One region of the Rossellomorea sp. DA94 genome, then DNA from elsewhere that is predicted to be linked to it. Evidence: a T-box and tRNA genes for the amino acid it is inferred to sense, from the RefSeq annotation. Region 1 holds a T-box; the other holds one or more tRNA genes.
What was found. The T-box of region 1 lies ahead of tyrS (tyrosine--tRNA ligase). A T-box ahead of a tRNA ligase gene usually reads a tRNA of that ligase, here a tRNA-Tyr.

Region 1 (5,963 bases):
GGTTCCGACTTTCGTCCCCCCTGGACAATACTTGGGCATGTGTGGATGGTTTGATCTCCTCGACTTTATCGGATGAGGAGGAATAAAGGGAACCTCCCAATACGACCAGCAGACAGATACCGATCAATAGATATCGAAGAAATTTCTCTCTCTTTGATTCCTGCAAATCTGCTCACCTATTTAACATAATTTTCAACTTTTATTATATCACAACAAATGACTTATGAACTATATTGTTTGTGCAATCCAGATCGCTCTTTTCAGGAAACTATAAAATACTTCCTTGACTTCTAATCTCTCGCATCATATAATATTCTTTGTGTAAAATAATGCAGCTTCAGTGAAGTCCTTTATGCTCGTATTTTGTTCCTCTACGTTGAGGTGTATCTTGTAACCCTCTGCTGCTAGGGCGAAGGTACATGAAAACAAAATGCACATAATTGTTTATTCACAGGTGTTTTTATTTTACAACAAAATAAAAACAATAAAGGAGGAGTCTCTCATGGCTCGATATACTGGCCCAAGCTGGAAATTATCTCGTCGTCTTGGAATCTCTCTAAGCGGTACGGGTAAAGAATTAGAAAAGCGTCCTTACGCTCCAGGACAACACGGTCCTAACCAACGTAAAAAAATCTCTGAATACGGTTTACAACTTCAAGAGAAGCAAAAACTTCGTCACATGTACGGAGTAACTGAGCGTCAATTCCGTAACCTATTTGACCAAGCTGGCAAATTACAAGGTAAACACGGTGAAAACTTCATGGCGCTACTTGAGTGCCGCCTGGATAACGTTGTTTATCGTTTAGGTCTTGCTCGTACTCGTCGTCAAGCACGTCAACTTGTTAACCACGGTCACGTTACAGTGAACGGATCTCGCGTAGACATCCCTTCATTCCGCGTTCTTCCTGGTCAAACAATCTCAGTTCGTGAAAAATCACGTAACCTTGACATCATCAAAGAAGCGATGGAAGTGAACAGCTTTGTTCCTGAATTCCTAACTTTCGATGCTGACAAATTAGAAGGTACATTCACACGCGTTCCTGAACGTTCTGAATTACCAGCTGAAATTAACGAAGCTCTTATCGTTGAGTTCTACTCTCGTTAATCTTTGTGAAAGAGACACTGTCCATTCTATGGGCAGTGTTTTTTTTTGTGCTGAAAAACATGAAATTCCCATAATAAAAGCACGGTACCCGCTCCTAATGAGAGAAACGGATACCGCGCTGAAAGATTGTATTTTCTATTATACGTACTGAACTCTGAAATATTTCTTCTTTCCTCGGCGGATGATCGTAAATTGTCCTTCGATCTTGTCCCCTTCGCCCATCACATGCTGAAGATCCGTGATACGCTCACCGTTGATGTAAATCGCACCGTTTCCGACATCTTCTCGAGCCTGACGTTTGGATGGCGAGATTTTCGCATTAACGAGGAGATCGATCAATCCGATTTCTTCTCCTTTTGCCTGTTCGAAAGATGGGACATCTTTGAAGCCTTCCAGTATTTCAGAAGCTGATAATGATTTGATGTCACCACTGAATAACGCTTGAGTGATACGGATCGCCTGATCAAGGGCCTCTTCTCCGTGGATCAGCTTCGTCATTTCTTCCGCTAACGTCTTTTGTGCTTTGCGAAGATGAGGTTCTGTTTCAACGGAAGTAGCAAGTGCGTCGATTTCTTCATGAGAAAGGAAGGTAAAGTACTTCAAGTATTTCACCACATCCGCATCGGCTGCGTTGATCCAGAACTGGTAGAACTCGTAAGGAGACGTTTTCTTCGGATCGAGCCATACCGCCCCGCTTTCCGTTTTACCGAATTTCGTTCCGTCCGCTTTCGTTACAAGTGGAATCGTGAAGCCGAATGCCTTCGTTTCTTCTTCATGTGTGCGTCTGATCAGTTCAAGGCCCGTCGTAATGTTCCCCCACTGGTCACTTCCACCGATCTGCAGTTTACAATTGTAGTTGTCATATAAGTGATTGAAGTCCATCGCCTGAAGGATCGTATACGTAAATTCAGTGAATGAAATACCCGATTCCAGACGGGACGAGATCGTATCTTTAGCCAGCATGTAATTGACACCCACATGCTTTCCGAAATCACGAAGGAATGTGACGACATCCATCGCACCGATCCAGTCATAGTTATTCACCATCACGGCACCGTTTTCCCCTTCGAAGTCAAAAATGCTTTGGAGCTGTCCTTTAATGCTTGCTACATTTCCCTGGATCGCTTCAACCGTCTGGAGTTTACGCTCTTCGTTTTTACCGCTCGGGTCACCGATCAAACCTGTCGCCCCTCCAACCAGTACAAGTGGACGATGCCCTTGATTCTGGAAACGGCGAAGCGTCAAGAAAGGAAGCAGATGACCGATATGCATACTGTCCGCTGTCGGATCGATCCCGCAATAAATCGAAATGCTTTCTTTATTCAATAAGTCCTTCAAGCCTTCAGCATCCGTTTGCTGGTACGTGATCCCACGCCATTCCAAGTCTTTTAATAAATCCATCTCTCTTCCTCCTTTAATTTCAACGTGCAAACAACAAAAAAGTCCCTGCATATATGCAGGGACGCTGTCGCGCGGTACCACCCAAATTAAGGAATAACATCCTTCACTCATAGAGATAACGGCTCTCACCGTTTGCCGCTACTAAGGTTCACGACAAAAGCTCCAGGATGTAATTCATCGGCCATTTGTGTCAGTTCACAGCACCCACTGACTCTCTTCGTAACAGGGAAGGCAGACTACTTATTCCTCTCATTGCATGTATTATTTGTACAAAAATCCGATTGATGACGGATGATCATTACAATCACTATATTAGGTTTTTACCATATTCCAAAATAATAGTCAACTAAATGCATGATAAAAGACCATTTTATTTGACTTTTTACGACAGCCTTCCTGTAATTATGCTATAATGGGAATGTTCTGGGGGGAATGATATATGAAGGAAAAATGGAACATATTACGTGAAAAATTAGACCCTGCAATCAGGTTCTTTTCAAATACTAGACTACAAAAACGAGCAAGAATTACATACGGTGTATTCTGGAACCTGTCTTTGATCCTGATCGTCCTCTTTGTATTGGGATTCGCATTTGCAGGAGGAGTCGGAGCGGGTTATTTCGCTTCACTCGTCAAGGAAGAACCGATCCGTCCTTATGACCAAATGAAAAAGGACATCTACAACTACGAAGAAACCTCTCGACTTTACTTCTCGGACGATGTCTATCTCGGGAAACTTCGGACTGACCTGGAACGGGAAGAAGTGAAGCTTGAAGATATTTCGAAAGATCTGCAGCATGCCGTCATTGCAACAGAAGATGAGTACTTCAACGAACATAACGGTGTCGTGCCGAAAGCGATCATGCGCGCCGTCCTACAGGAATTCACGAATTCAGCCACCCAATCAGGCGGGAGTACACTCACTCAACAGCTGATCAAAAATCAGATCCTCACGAATGAAGTATCATTTGAAAGAAAAGCGAAAGAGATCCTTCTCGCTCTTCGCCTGGAAAGATTTTTTGATAAAGATGAAATACTGGAAGCGTATCTGAATGTAGCGACTCTTGGACGGAACTCATCCGGCCAAAATATCGCAGGTGTCCAATCGGCTGCCAAAGGGATTTTCGGAGTGGACGCCAAGGATTTGTCCCTGCCACAGTCAGCCTTCATTGCTGGACTTCCACAGGCTCCCTTCTCTTACACACCATTCAAGAATAATGGGGAGATCAAAGAGAATCTCGAAGCCGGGATGAGCCGGAAAAACACGGTCCTCTACCGGATGCACCGGGAAGGATACATCACGAAAAAGCAATATGACGATGCCGTTGCCTATGACATCTCAAATGATTTCGTGAAACCAAAGCCATCACCTCGAGAGCAATACCCATGGCTTACTGCCGAACTCGAAAGCAGGGCAGTGGAAATCATGAAAAATGTGCTTGCCAAGAAAGATGGATATTCTGAACAGGATCTTGAAAACAATGATGAACTTGAAGACAAATACCAGACGCTTGCTGACCGCAATGTCCGTCAAAGCGGGTATGAAATCCATTCAACCATCAACAAGAAGATCTATGACCAGATGCAAAAAACAAAGGATGCGTATGACATGTACGGTCCTACCAAAACCAGAACGGTAAAAGACCCTGACACAGGGAAAGAAGTAGAAATCGAGGAGCCGGTTCAGGTCGGCGCCGTGATGATCGAGAACAAAACGGGCCGCATCATCAGCTTCATCGGCGGCCGGGATTTTAAATTGGAACAAATCAACCATGCCACTCAATCACACAGATCAAACGGCTCTACCATGAAGCCTTTGCTCGCTTACGGACCAGCACTCGAATACGGCTACATCTCACCGGGATCACCGATTCCCGATGTGGGCGTCAACATCAATGGCTGGAAACCGGAAAACTATTCGTTCAGGGAGCGCGGACTCTTCCCTGCAAGATTCGCCCTGGCAGAATCATTGAATCTACCAGCGGTCAGAACATATGCGAATATTTACAACCGAAATCCATTTAAAGAGTTTCTATTGAAAATGGGCTTCGAATCCCTTTCAAGCAGATATGACAACAACCTGTCCCTTACTCTCGGGGCAACGACGACGGGTGTCACGGTCGAAGAAAACGTAAATGCCTACACCACCTTTGCCAATGGAGGAAAATTCATCGATGCCTTCATGATTGACAAGATCGTCGACAAGGACGGCAATGTCGTCTTTGAACACAAGACAGAACCTGTGGATGTCTTCAGTCCGCAAACCGCTTATTTAGCGATCGATATGATGAGGGATACCCTGGATCATAACCTTGGTACGGGACGTTATGCGAAAACCTTCCTGAACTTTAATTCAGACTGGGCCGGGAAATCCGGAACGAGTCAGGAATACAAAGATCACTGGTTTGTAGCAACGAATCCGAGCATCACATTTGGGACCTGGTTCGGCTACGACACACCTTCGTCACTGAACACTCCTGGATCCCGTGCCCGGTACGGACATTACGGCTTGCGTAACATCCGCTTATGGTCGTATCTACTGAATGATGTCAGGGACCTTGCGCCCGATCTGATCGATCCTGATGCATCGTTCCAACAGCCGGAAGGGGTCGTCAGAAGATCCTTCTGTTCCATCTCGGGACTGCTTCCATCTGAAGCATGCAGCCAGGCGGGACTTGTTAAAAGTGATTTATTCAATGCAAAATACGTTCCTACCAAAACGGATGACAGCTTACTTATGAGTCGTTACGTCATGGTGAACGGAAAGAAATACCTGGCATTGCCGAATACGCCGGCAGAATTTTCACAGCCGGGTGTCATCCTGAACCCTGACTTTGTGAAAAACATCTTCGGTGCAGTGCCTGGAAATCCGGACAAACTGATCCCGGATGGAGACGAACGATTTAAAAACGTCCTCATCGCGGAGAACAAGATTTCCGATGACGGGGCAGCTCCTGGAACCGTCAATGCGAGCGGAAACGGGAACAAAATCACATGGACACCATCCGCAAGCGGCGATGTGGTCGGATATAGAGTATACCGGACATCCGGCGGAAAAGTCGGAAGCGTCAAGTCCGGATCCAGTTTAGCAGTATCGGTTGGAAACGGTGATTTCTACGTAGTTGCCGTCGATGTCGCCGGTAAAGAATCGGCCCGTTCTAACACGGTCCAGATCGGACAACCGGCACCAAAACCGGATCCGAAACCTGAAAAACCAGGTACAGATCCGAAACCACCTGGTGATAAACCAGCCGATCCACCTCCAAAGCCCGATAAACCGGACAAGCCGGAGCCACCACCTCCTGCAGATGATGGCGGCAATGGAGGCGGAGACGGCGGTGGTGACGGTGGAGGAACCGAACCACCTACAGAACCGGATCCACCACCAGCGCAGAACTGATGATTGATTGAAAAGAGGGAAACGTCGATGTGACGTCTCCCTCTTTTTTTGTGTGAT
Region 2 (5,963 bases), 2.3 Mb from region 1:
CGGACCTCCCAGGTCTCACTTATACACTAGTATAAAGTGTTATTCCCCGCTCTTGGAAGTGTTTTTTCGAAATATTCCTACTAAACTTATAAAATAGAAAGCATGCCTTCAATAGACATGCTTTCTACTATTCTGTTTACTTCAAGTTATCCCACGTTTGTTGGAATCGCTCAAGTACAGTATCATAATCAATTTTTCCGGCTGCATATTCCTGGATGGTCGCAGCGAATTCTTTGTTCGCTCCATCCGGCCATTTGAACCAAGTCCAAGGAATCGTCTTCTCATCCTTAGAGTAGTCAAGGATGGATTGACCCAGGTCACCAAGACCATTCGGCTCGATATTATCAAATGCAGGAATGAACGCAAATTCTTCTGTGATATAACGCTTACCTGTTTCAGATGAAACCATCCACTCCAAGAATGTTTTCGCTTCTTCAAGGTGTTTAGAGTTCTTATTCAATACCCAGTTATTCGGTACACCGACAGGAAGGCGATCTGCATTCTCGTCATTGCTGATCGGAATCGGAAGGAAGCCCATGTTGATATCAGGATTGATCTCCGTGATCATGTTCTCCGTCCAGTTCCCCTGTTGAAGCATCGCCGTTTCACCAGAAGCAAACAACGTGACCTGCGTATTATAATCCGTTGTTAAAGGATTATCGTTGGCATATTTAAGCTCAGTATCCAGTACTTCTTTAAACTGTTTGAACTTCTCGTTCCCTACAATCTTCTCAGAACCGTCATAAAGTCCCGCGATGAACGCATCCGGATCTTCCTGTTGTGCAAAAGGAATGTTCAGTAAATGCTGACCGATTACCCACCACTCGCCGTAACCAGCTGAGAATGGAGTGATTTTCTTCGCCTCGAGCTTCTTCGCAGCGTCTTTCAACTCATCAATCGTTTTAGGAGGCTCAGTGATACCTGCTTTTTCGAATAAATCTTTGTTGTAAACAAAACCATACCCTTCTAAGTTAACTGGCATACCATAAAGCTTGCCGTCCTCATCCGTCATCGGAACTTTCCCGATCGGAAGGACATGCTCAACCCAAGGTTCACCAGAAAGATCCGCAAGCTTCTCTTTCCAAAGCTCTAACTCTTTGAATCCACCATTGTTGAAAATATCCGGCTCTTCACCTGATGCAAATTTCGCTTTAAGGGCAGCACCGTAATCGGCACCTCCACCAACGGTTTCAAGCTTGATTTTAATGTTCGGATGCTCCGCTTCGAATTCTTTGATCATTTCTTGAAGCTGATCGGCAATTTCAACCTTGAACTGGAAGAAATTCAATGTTACGACATCATCACCTGAACCTGAATCCCCGCCTGAACTGCTTGTTTTGTCTTTAGAAGAACAACCTGCAATGATTCCAAATACTAAAACCAAAGACATACATAGTAATAAAATACGCTTCATAAATGGAATGACCTCCCTGATATAAAATATTTTATATAAATTTCTGTATCAATGATAGACCATCTCGACAGAAACTTTATATCTACTTGATCGAACCTGACGCAATTCCTTTGATGATATGCTTCTGCAAAAACAGGAAGAAGATGATGATCGGTGTGATCCCAAGTACCAAAGCTGCAAGTCCCATATCCCACTGCTTCGTATACTGTGCAAAGAAGGAGCTTGCTGCAAGCGGGATCGTACGCAGTTCCGCATCCTGTAACACAAGGAGTGGAAGCAGGTAATCATTCCAGATCCACAATGTGTTCAAAATAATCACAGTAACCGTTATCGGCTTAAGTAATGGGAAGACGATTCTCCAAAACACGCCAAACTGACTGCAGCCGTCTATCATCGCTGATTCCTCGATTTCAATCGGGACGGTTTTCACAAATCCGTGATATAAGAACAGGGAAAGTGGCACTCCGAACCCAAAGTACATGAGAATGAGACCGGGAATGCTATTTGTCAGTCCCAGTGTACCCCCGACCTTCATCAAGGGAATCATCACCGTCTGGAACGGGATCACCATGGCTGAAACAAAGATCACGAATAAGATCTTGCTGAACTTCCCTGGCGTACGGACCATTTTCCACGCCGCCATTGAGCTGATGATCACTAGGCCAATATTACTGAAAACGGTGATGATCAATGAGTTCCAGAAAGCCCGGGGGAAATTAATGACTTCCCACACTTTTGCGTAGTTCGAAAACATAAATTCCTCCGGCCATGCTGCCGCATCAATCAAAATCGCAGCAAATGGTTTCACCGAGTTGACTAGTACGAAGTAGAAAGGGATAAGGAAAATGAGCCCGATCACAATCCCGATGATCTCTAATACAAATGTTCTTTTCGTATAGCGATTGCCCATTACGCCTCAACCTCCTTCTTCTTCGTCACCATTACCTGGACCGTCGTAAACACGGCCACTACCACAAAGAACAGAATCGACTTCGCCGTCCCAAGTCCATAACGGTTATTCTGGAAAGCTTCCTGATAGATATTGATCGCTACAGATTGCGTGGAGTTAAATGGCCCACCGCCTGTCAGCGAGATGTTAAGATCAAATATTTTAAATGCCATCGAAATCGTCAGGAAGAAACAAATCGTGAATGCAGGTAATATTAAAGGAATAATGATTTTTGTGAGGAGGGTCCAATTTGATGCCCCATCCATTTTCGCTGCTTCAAGAAGTGAATTGTCCACCCCTTGCAATGCCGCTACATAAATGACCATCATATACCCCGATATCTGCCAGGCAAATACGATGACAATCCCCCAGAAAGCCGTCTTCTCATCACCAAGCCACGGCATCTTAAAGAATCCGATATCCGTCATATTCCCAAGTGATGCAAATCCTTTAACAAAGATGAACTGCCAGATGAACCCTAGTAACAATCCCCCGATGACGTTGGGGATAAAGAATACCGTCCTCAGGATATTGCGCGTCTTCAACGCGGCATTCAACAACAGGGCAAATCCGAATCCTATCAAGTTACTGATGATCACTGCCGCAAACATAAACTTCGTAGTGAACATGAATGAATTAAAAAACGTCTTATCATCCGTGAAGATCTTTTTGTAGTTATCGAATCCAACCCACTCGACAACCGAGCTGACACCATTCCATGAGGTGAAGGAATAATACACACCCATCAAGAATGGAAGAATCTGAATCACTAAGAAAAATAAAAGTGCCGGTCCAACAAAGGCAGCGTACGTCAGCAAGCTCTTATACTTGAACTTCTTCTTTGTCACTGCCTTCATTTGTACATCTGGGCTTACTGGTCCAGTCTGAATCTTTGGTTCCACCCGTATCACCACCCTATCTGTGTAATCGCTTTCTTTTATTATAATGGTAGCGCTTTCTTAATAAGGGGAACTCAATTGACGAAGAAGGTGCACTATTTTGACTAGATGGGTTTTGTTTTGGTGGGTGATGGGTAAAAGAAAAGGTTGTGAGTTTTGTGTGAAAAGTTAGTTTTGCAAATCATTAAGTGGTGTTGAAATAATGCTGAGATTTGAACAAATAAAAAAGACTTCCTCATAAAGAGAAAGTCTGTCGTATGTAAGTTGGAGCGGGTGAAGGGAATCGAACCCTCATCATCAGCTTGGAAGGCTGAGGTTTTACCACTAAACTACACCCGCGATGTGGTACCGGTGGCCGGGATCGAACCGGCACTCCAGAGGAACACGATTTTGAGTCGTGCGCGTCTGCCAATTCCGCCACACCGGCATTACATTTGGAGGCGGCAACCGGATTTGAACCGGTGATCAGGGTTTTGCAGACCCATGCCTTACCACTTGGCTATGCCGCCTTAATATTGGAGCGGAAGACGGGATTCGAACCCGCGACCCCCACCTTGGCAAGGTGGTGTTCTACCACTGAACTACTTCCGCACTACTGGGCTAGCTGGATTCGAACCAACGCATGTCGCAGTCAAAGTGCGATGCCTTACCGCTTGGCTATAGCCCACTGATAGTATATGTCACGGAAATAAAAATGTGACTTTTATGGGGCGACTGATGGGAATCGAACCCACGAATGCCTGAACCACAATCAGGTGCGTTAACCACTTCGCCACAATCGCCATGTTAAAATTGGCAGGGGTAGTAGGAATCGAACCCACACCAAAGGTTTTGGAGACCTTCGTTCTACCGTTAAACTATACCCCTAAAATAAATGGTGGAGGGGGGCAGATTCGAACTGCCGAACCCGAAGGAGCGGATTTACAGTCCGCCGCGTTTAGCCACTTCGCTACCCCTCCAGCTAAATCACTTGACTGGTGCCGGCAAGAGGACTTGAACCCCCAACCTACTGATTACAAGTCAGTTGCTCTACCAGTTGAGCTACACCGGCATCAAGTAAATAAATGGTGGCTCAGGACGGAATCGAACCGCCGACACATGGATTTTCAGTCCATTGCTCTACCAACTGAGCTACTGAGCCAAATAGTTTCCGGCTTCCGCTAAGCTTCGAATCTCTTCGTCAGCTCACTCAGTCACATCCTCACGTATGTTAAATACGCTACGGTGTTCCTTCGATCGCTTCCTCGACCTTCTCGCTTATCGAAACCCTTTTCCTTTTCAAGAAACAATACTCTAAGTAAAAATGGCGGTCCGGACGGGACTCGAACCCGCGACCTCCTGCGTGACAGGCAGGCATTCTAACCAACTGAACTACCGGACCAAAAATGGTATTGCGGGGACAGGATTTGAACCTGCGACCTTCGGGTTATGAGCCCGACGAGCTACCGAACTGCTCCACCCCGCGACGATATGAACAAAAAAATAAATGGTGGAGGATGACGGGATCGAACCGCCGACCCTCTGCTTGTAAGGCAGATGCTCTCCCAGCTGAGCTAATCCTCCACTATGTAAATGAATTCTTTTTGAAAGAAAATGGTGACCCATACGGGATTCGAACCCGTGTTACCGCCGTGAAAGGGCGGTGTCTTAACCGCTTGACCAATGGGCCTTATTGAAAATATAATGGCGGAGAGCAAGGGATTTGAACCCTTGAGACAGCGTTAACCGTCTACACGATTTCCAATCGTGCTCCTTCGGCCACTCGGACAGCTCTCCATATATTGGCTCCGCAGGCAAGATTCGAACTTGCGACCGATCGGTTAACAGCCGATAGCTCTACCACTGAGCTACTGCGGAACGATATGCCTGGCGACGTCCTACTCTCACAGGGGGAGATCCCCCAACTACCATCGGCGCTGAAGAGCTTAACTTCCGTGTTCGGCATGGGAACGGGTGTGACCTCTTCGCCATTGTCACCAGACTATGTATTGTCTCTTTTTTAAGGACAAGTACTATTATATCGTGTAGATAATTTTTTTCAAGGATTTTTTTATATTTTCATATAAATTTTATTCCTTCAAAACTAGATAAAGGATTGATGTCAAGAAAGCCGAATATCGACCAATGTTGCATCTACTATTGAAAGTAGAATGCAGTCCAGCTCCGGCGGCTAGAGACTCGAGGTCATTTCAGTTCAATCAGCTGAGGGTAAAGAGCACCCTCTTCTGATTGCCCAGAAATGCTTGTCGTCTCTGTTCAAGCCGCCTCCGCTTTATAGTGTGGTTAAGTCCTCGATCGATTAGTATCAGTCAACTCCACATGTCGCCAAGCTTCCATCTCTGACCTATCTACCTAGTCATCTTCTAGGGATCTTACTCACTTACGTGATGGGAAATCTCATCTCGAGGGGGGCTTCATGCTTAGATGCTTTCAGCACTTATCCCTTCCGCACATAGCTACCCAGCGATGCCTTTGGCAAGACAACTGGTACACCAGCGGTGCGTCCATCCCGGTCCTCTCGTACTAAGGACAGCTCCTCTCAAATTTCCTGCGCCCACGACGGATAGGGACCGAACTGTCTCACGACGTTCTGAACCCAGCTCGCGTACCGCTTTAATGGGCGAACAGCCCAACCCTTGGGACCGACTACAGCCCCAGGATGCGATGAGCCGACATCGAGGTGCCAAACCTCCCCGTCGAT

Region 2: it has a tRNA-Tyr gene. The T-box ahead of tyrS (tyrosine--tRNA ligase) is inferred to sense a tRNA for this amino acid. The anticodon was not compared.

Annotation. Positions count from the first base shown of each region.
Region 1 covers NZ_CP122397.1:3,622,737-3,628,699, forward strand. The annotation lists gene P8596_RS18885 (hypothetical protein) at 1-166, opposite strand, end outside; gene rpsD (30S ribosomal protein S4) at 503-1,105, shown strand; gene tyrS (tyrosine--tRNA ligase) at 1,244-2,506, opposite strand; T-box leader at 2,561-2,768, opposite strand; gene P8596_RS18900 (transglycosylase domain-containing protein) at 2,946-5,906, shown strand.
Region 2 covers NZ_CP122397.1:1,339,455-1,345,417, reverse strand. The annotation lists gene P8596_RS07135 (ABC transporter substrate-binding protein) at 137-1,414, opposite strand; gene P8596_RS07130 (carbohydrate ABC transporter permease) at 1,497-2,324, opposite strand; gene P8596_RS07125 (carbohydrate ABC transporter permease) at 2,324-3,220, opposite strand; tRNA gene P8596_RS07120 (tRNA-Gly) at 3,528-3,601, opposite strand; tRNA gene P8596_RS07115 (tRNA-Leu) at 3,606-3,689, opposite strand; tRNA gene P8596_RS07110 (tRNA-Cys) at 3,698-3,771, opposite strand; tRNA gene P8596_RS07105 (tRNA-Gly) at 3,779-3,853, opposite strand; tRNA gene P8596_RS07100 (tRNA-Gln) at 3,858-3,929, opposite strand; tRNA gene P8596_RS07095 (tRNA-His) at 3,969-4,044, opposite strand; tRNA gene P8596_RS07090 (tRNA-Trp) at 4,056-4,129, opposite strand; tRNA gene P8596_RS07085 (tRNA-Tyr) at 4,138-4,221, opposite strand; tRNA gene P8596_RS07080 (tRNA-Thr) at 4,238-4,313, opposite strand; tRNA gene P8596_RS07075 (tRNA-Phe) at 4,328-4,403, opposite strand; tRNA gene P8596_RS07070 (tRNA-Asp) at 4,567-4,643, opposite strand; tRNA gene P8596_RS07065 (tRNA-Met) at 4,654-4,727, opposite strand; tRNA gene P8596_RS07060 (tRNA-Val) at 4,750-4,825, opposite strand; tRNA gene P8596_RS07055 (tRNA-Glu) at 4,857-4,931, opposite strand; tRNA gene P8596_RS07050 (tRNA-Ser) at 4,947-5,038, opposite strand; tRNA gene P8596_RS07045 (tRNA-Asn) at 5,045-5,119, opposite strand; rRNA gene rrf (5S ribosomal RNA) at 5,127-5,243, opposite strand; rRNA gene P8596_RS07035 (23S ribosomal RNA) at 5,542-5,963, opposite strand, start outside.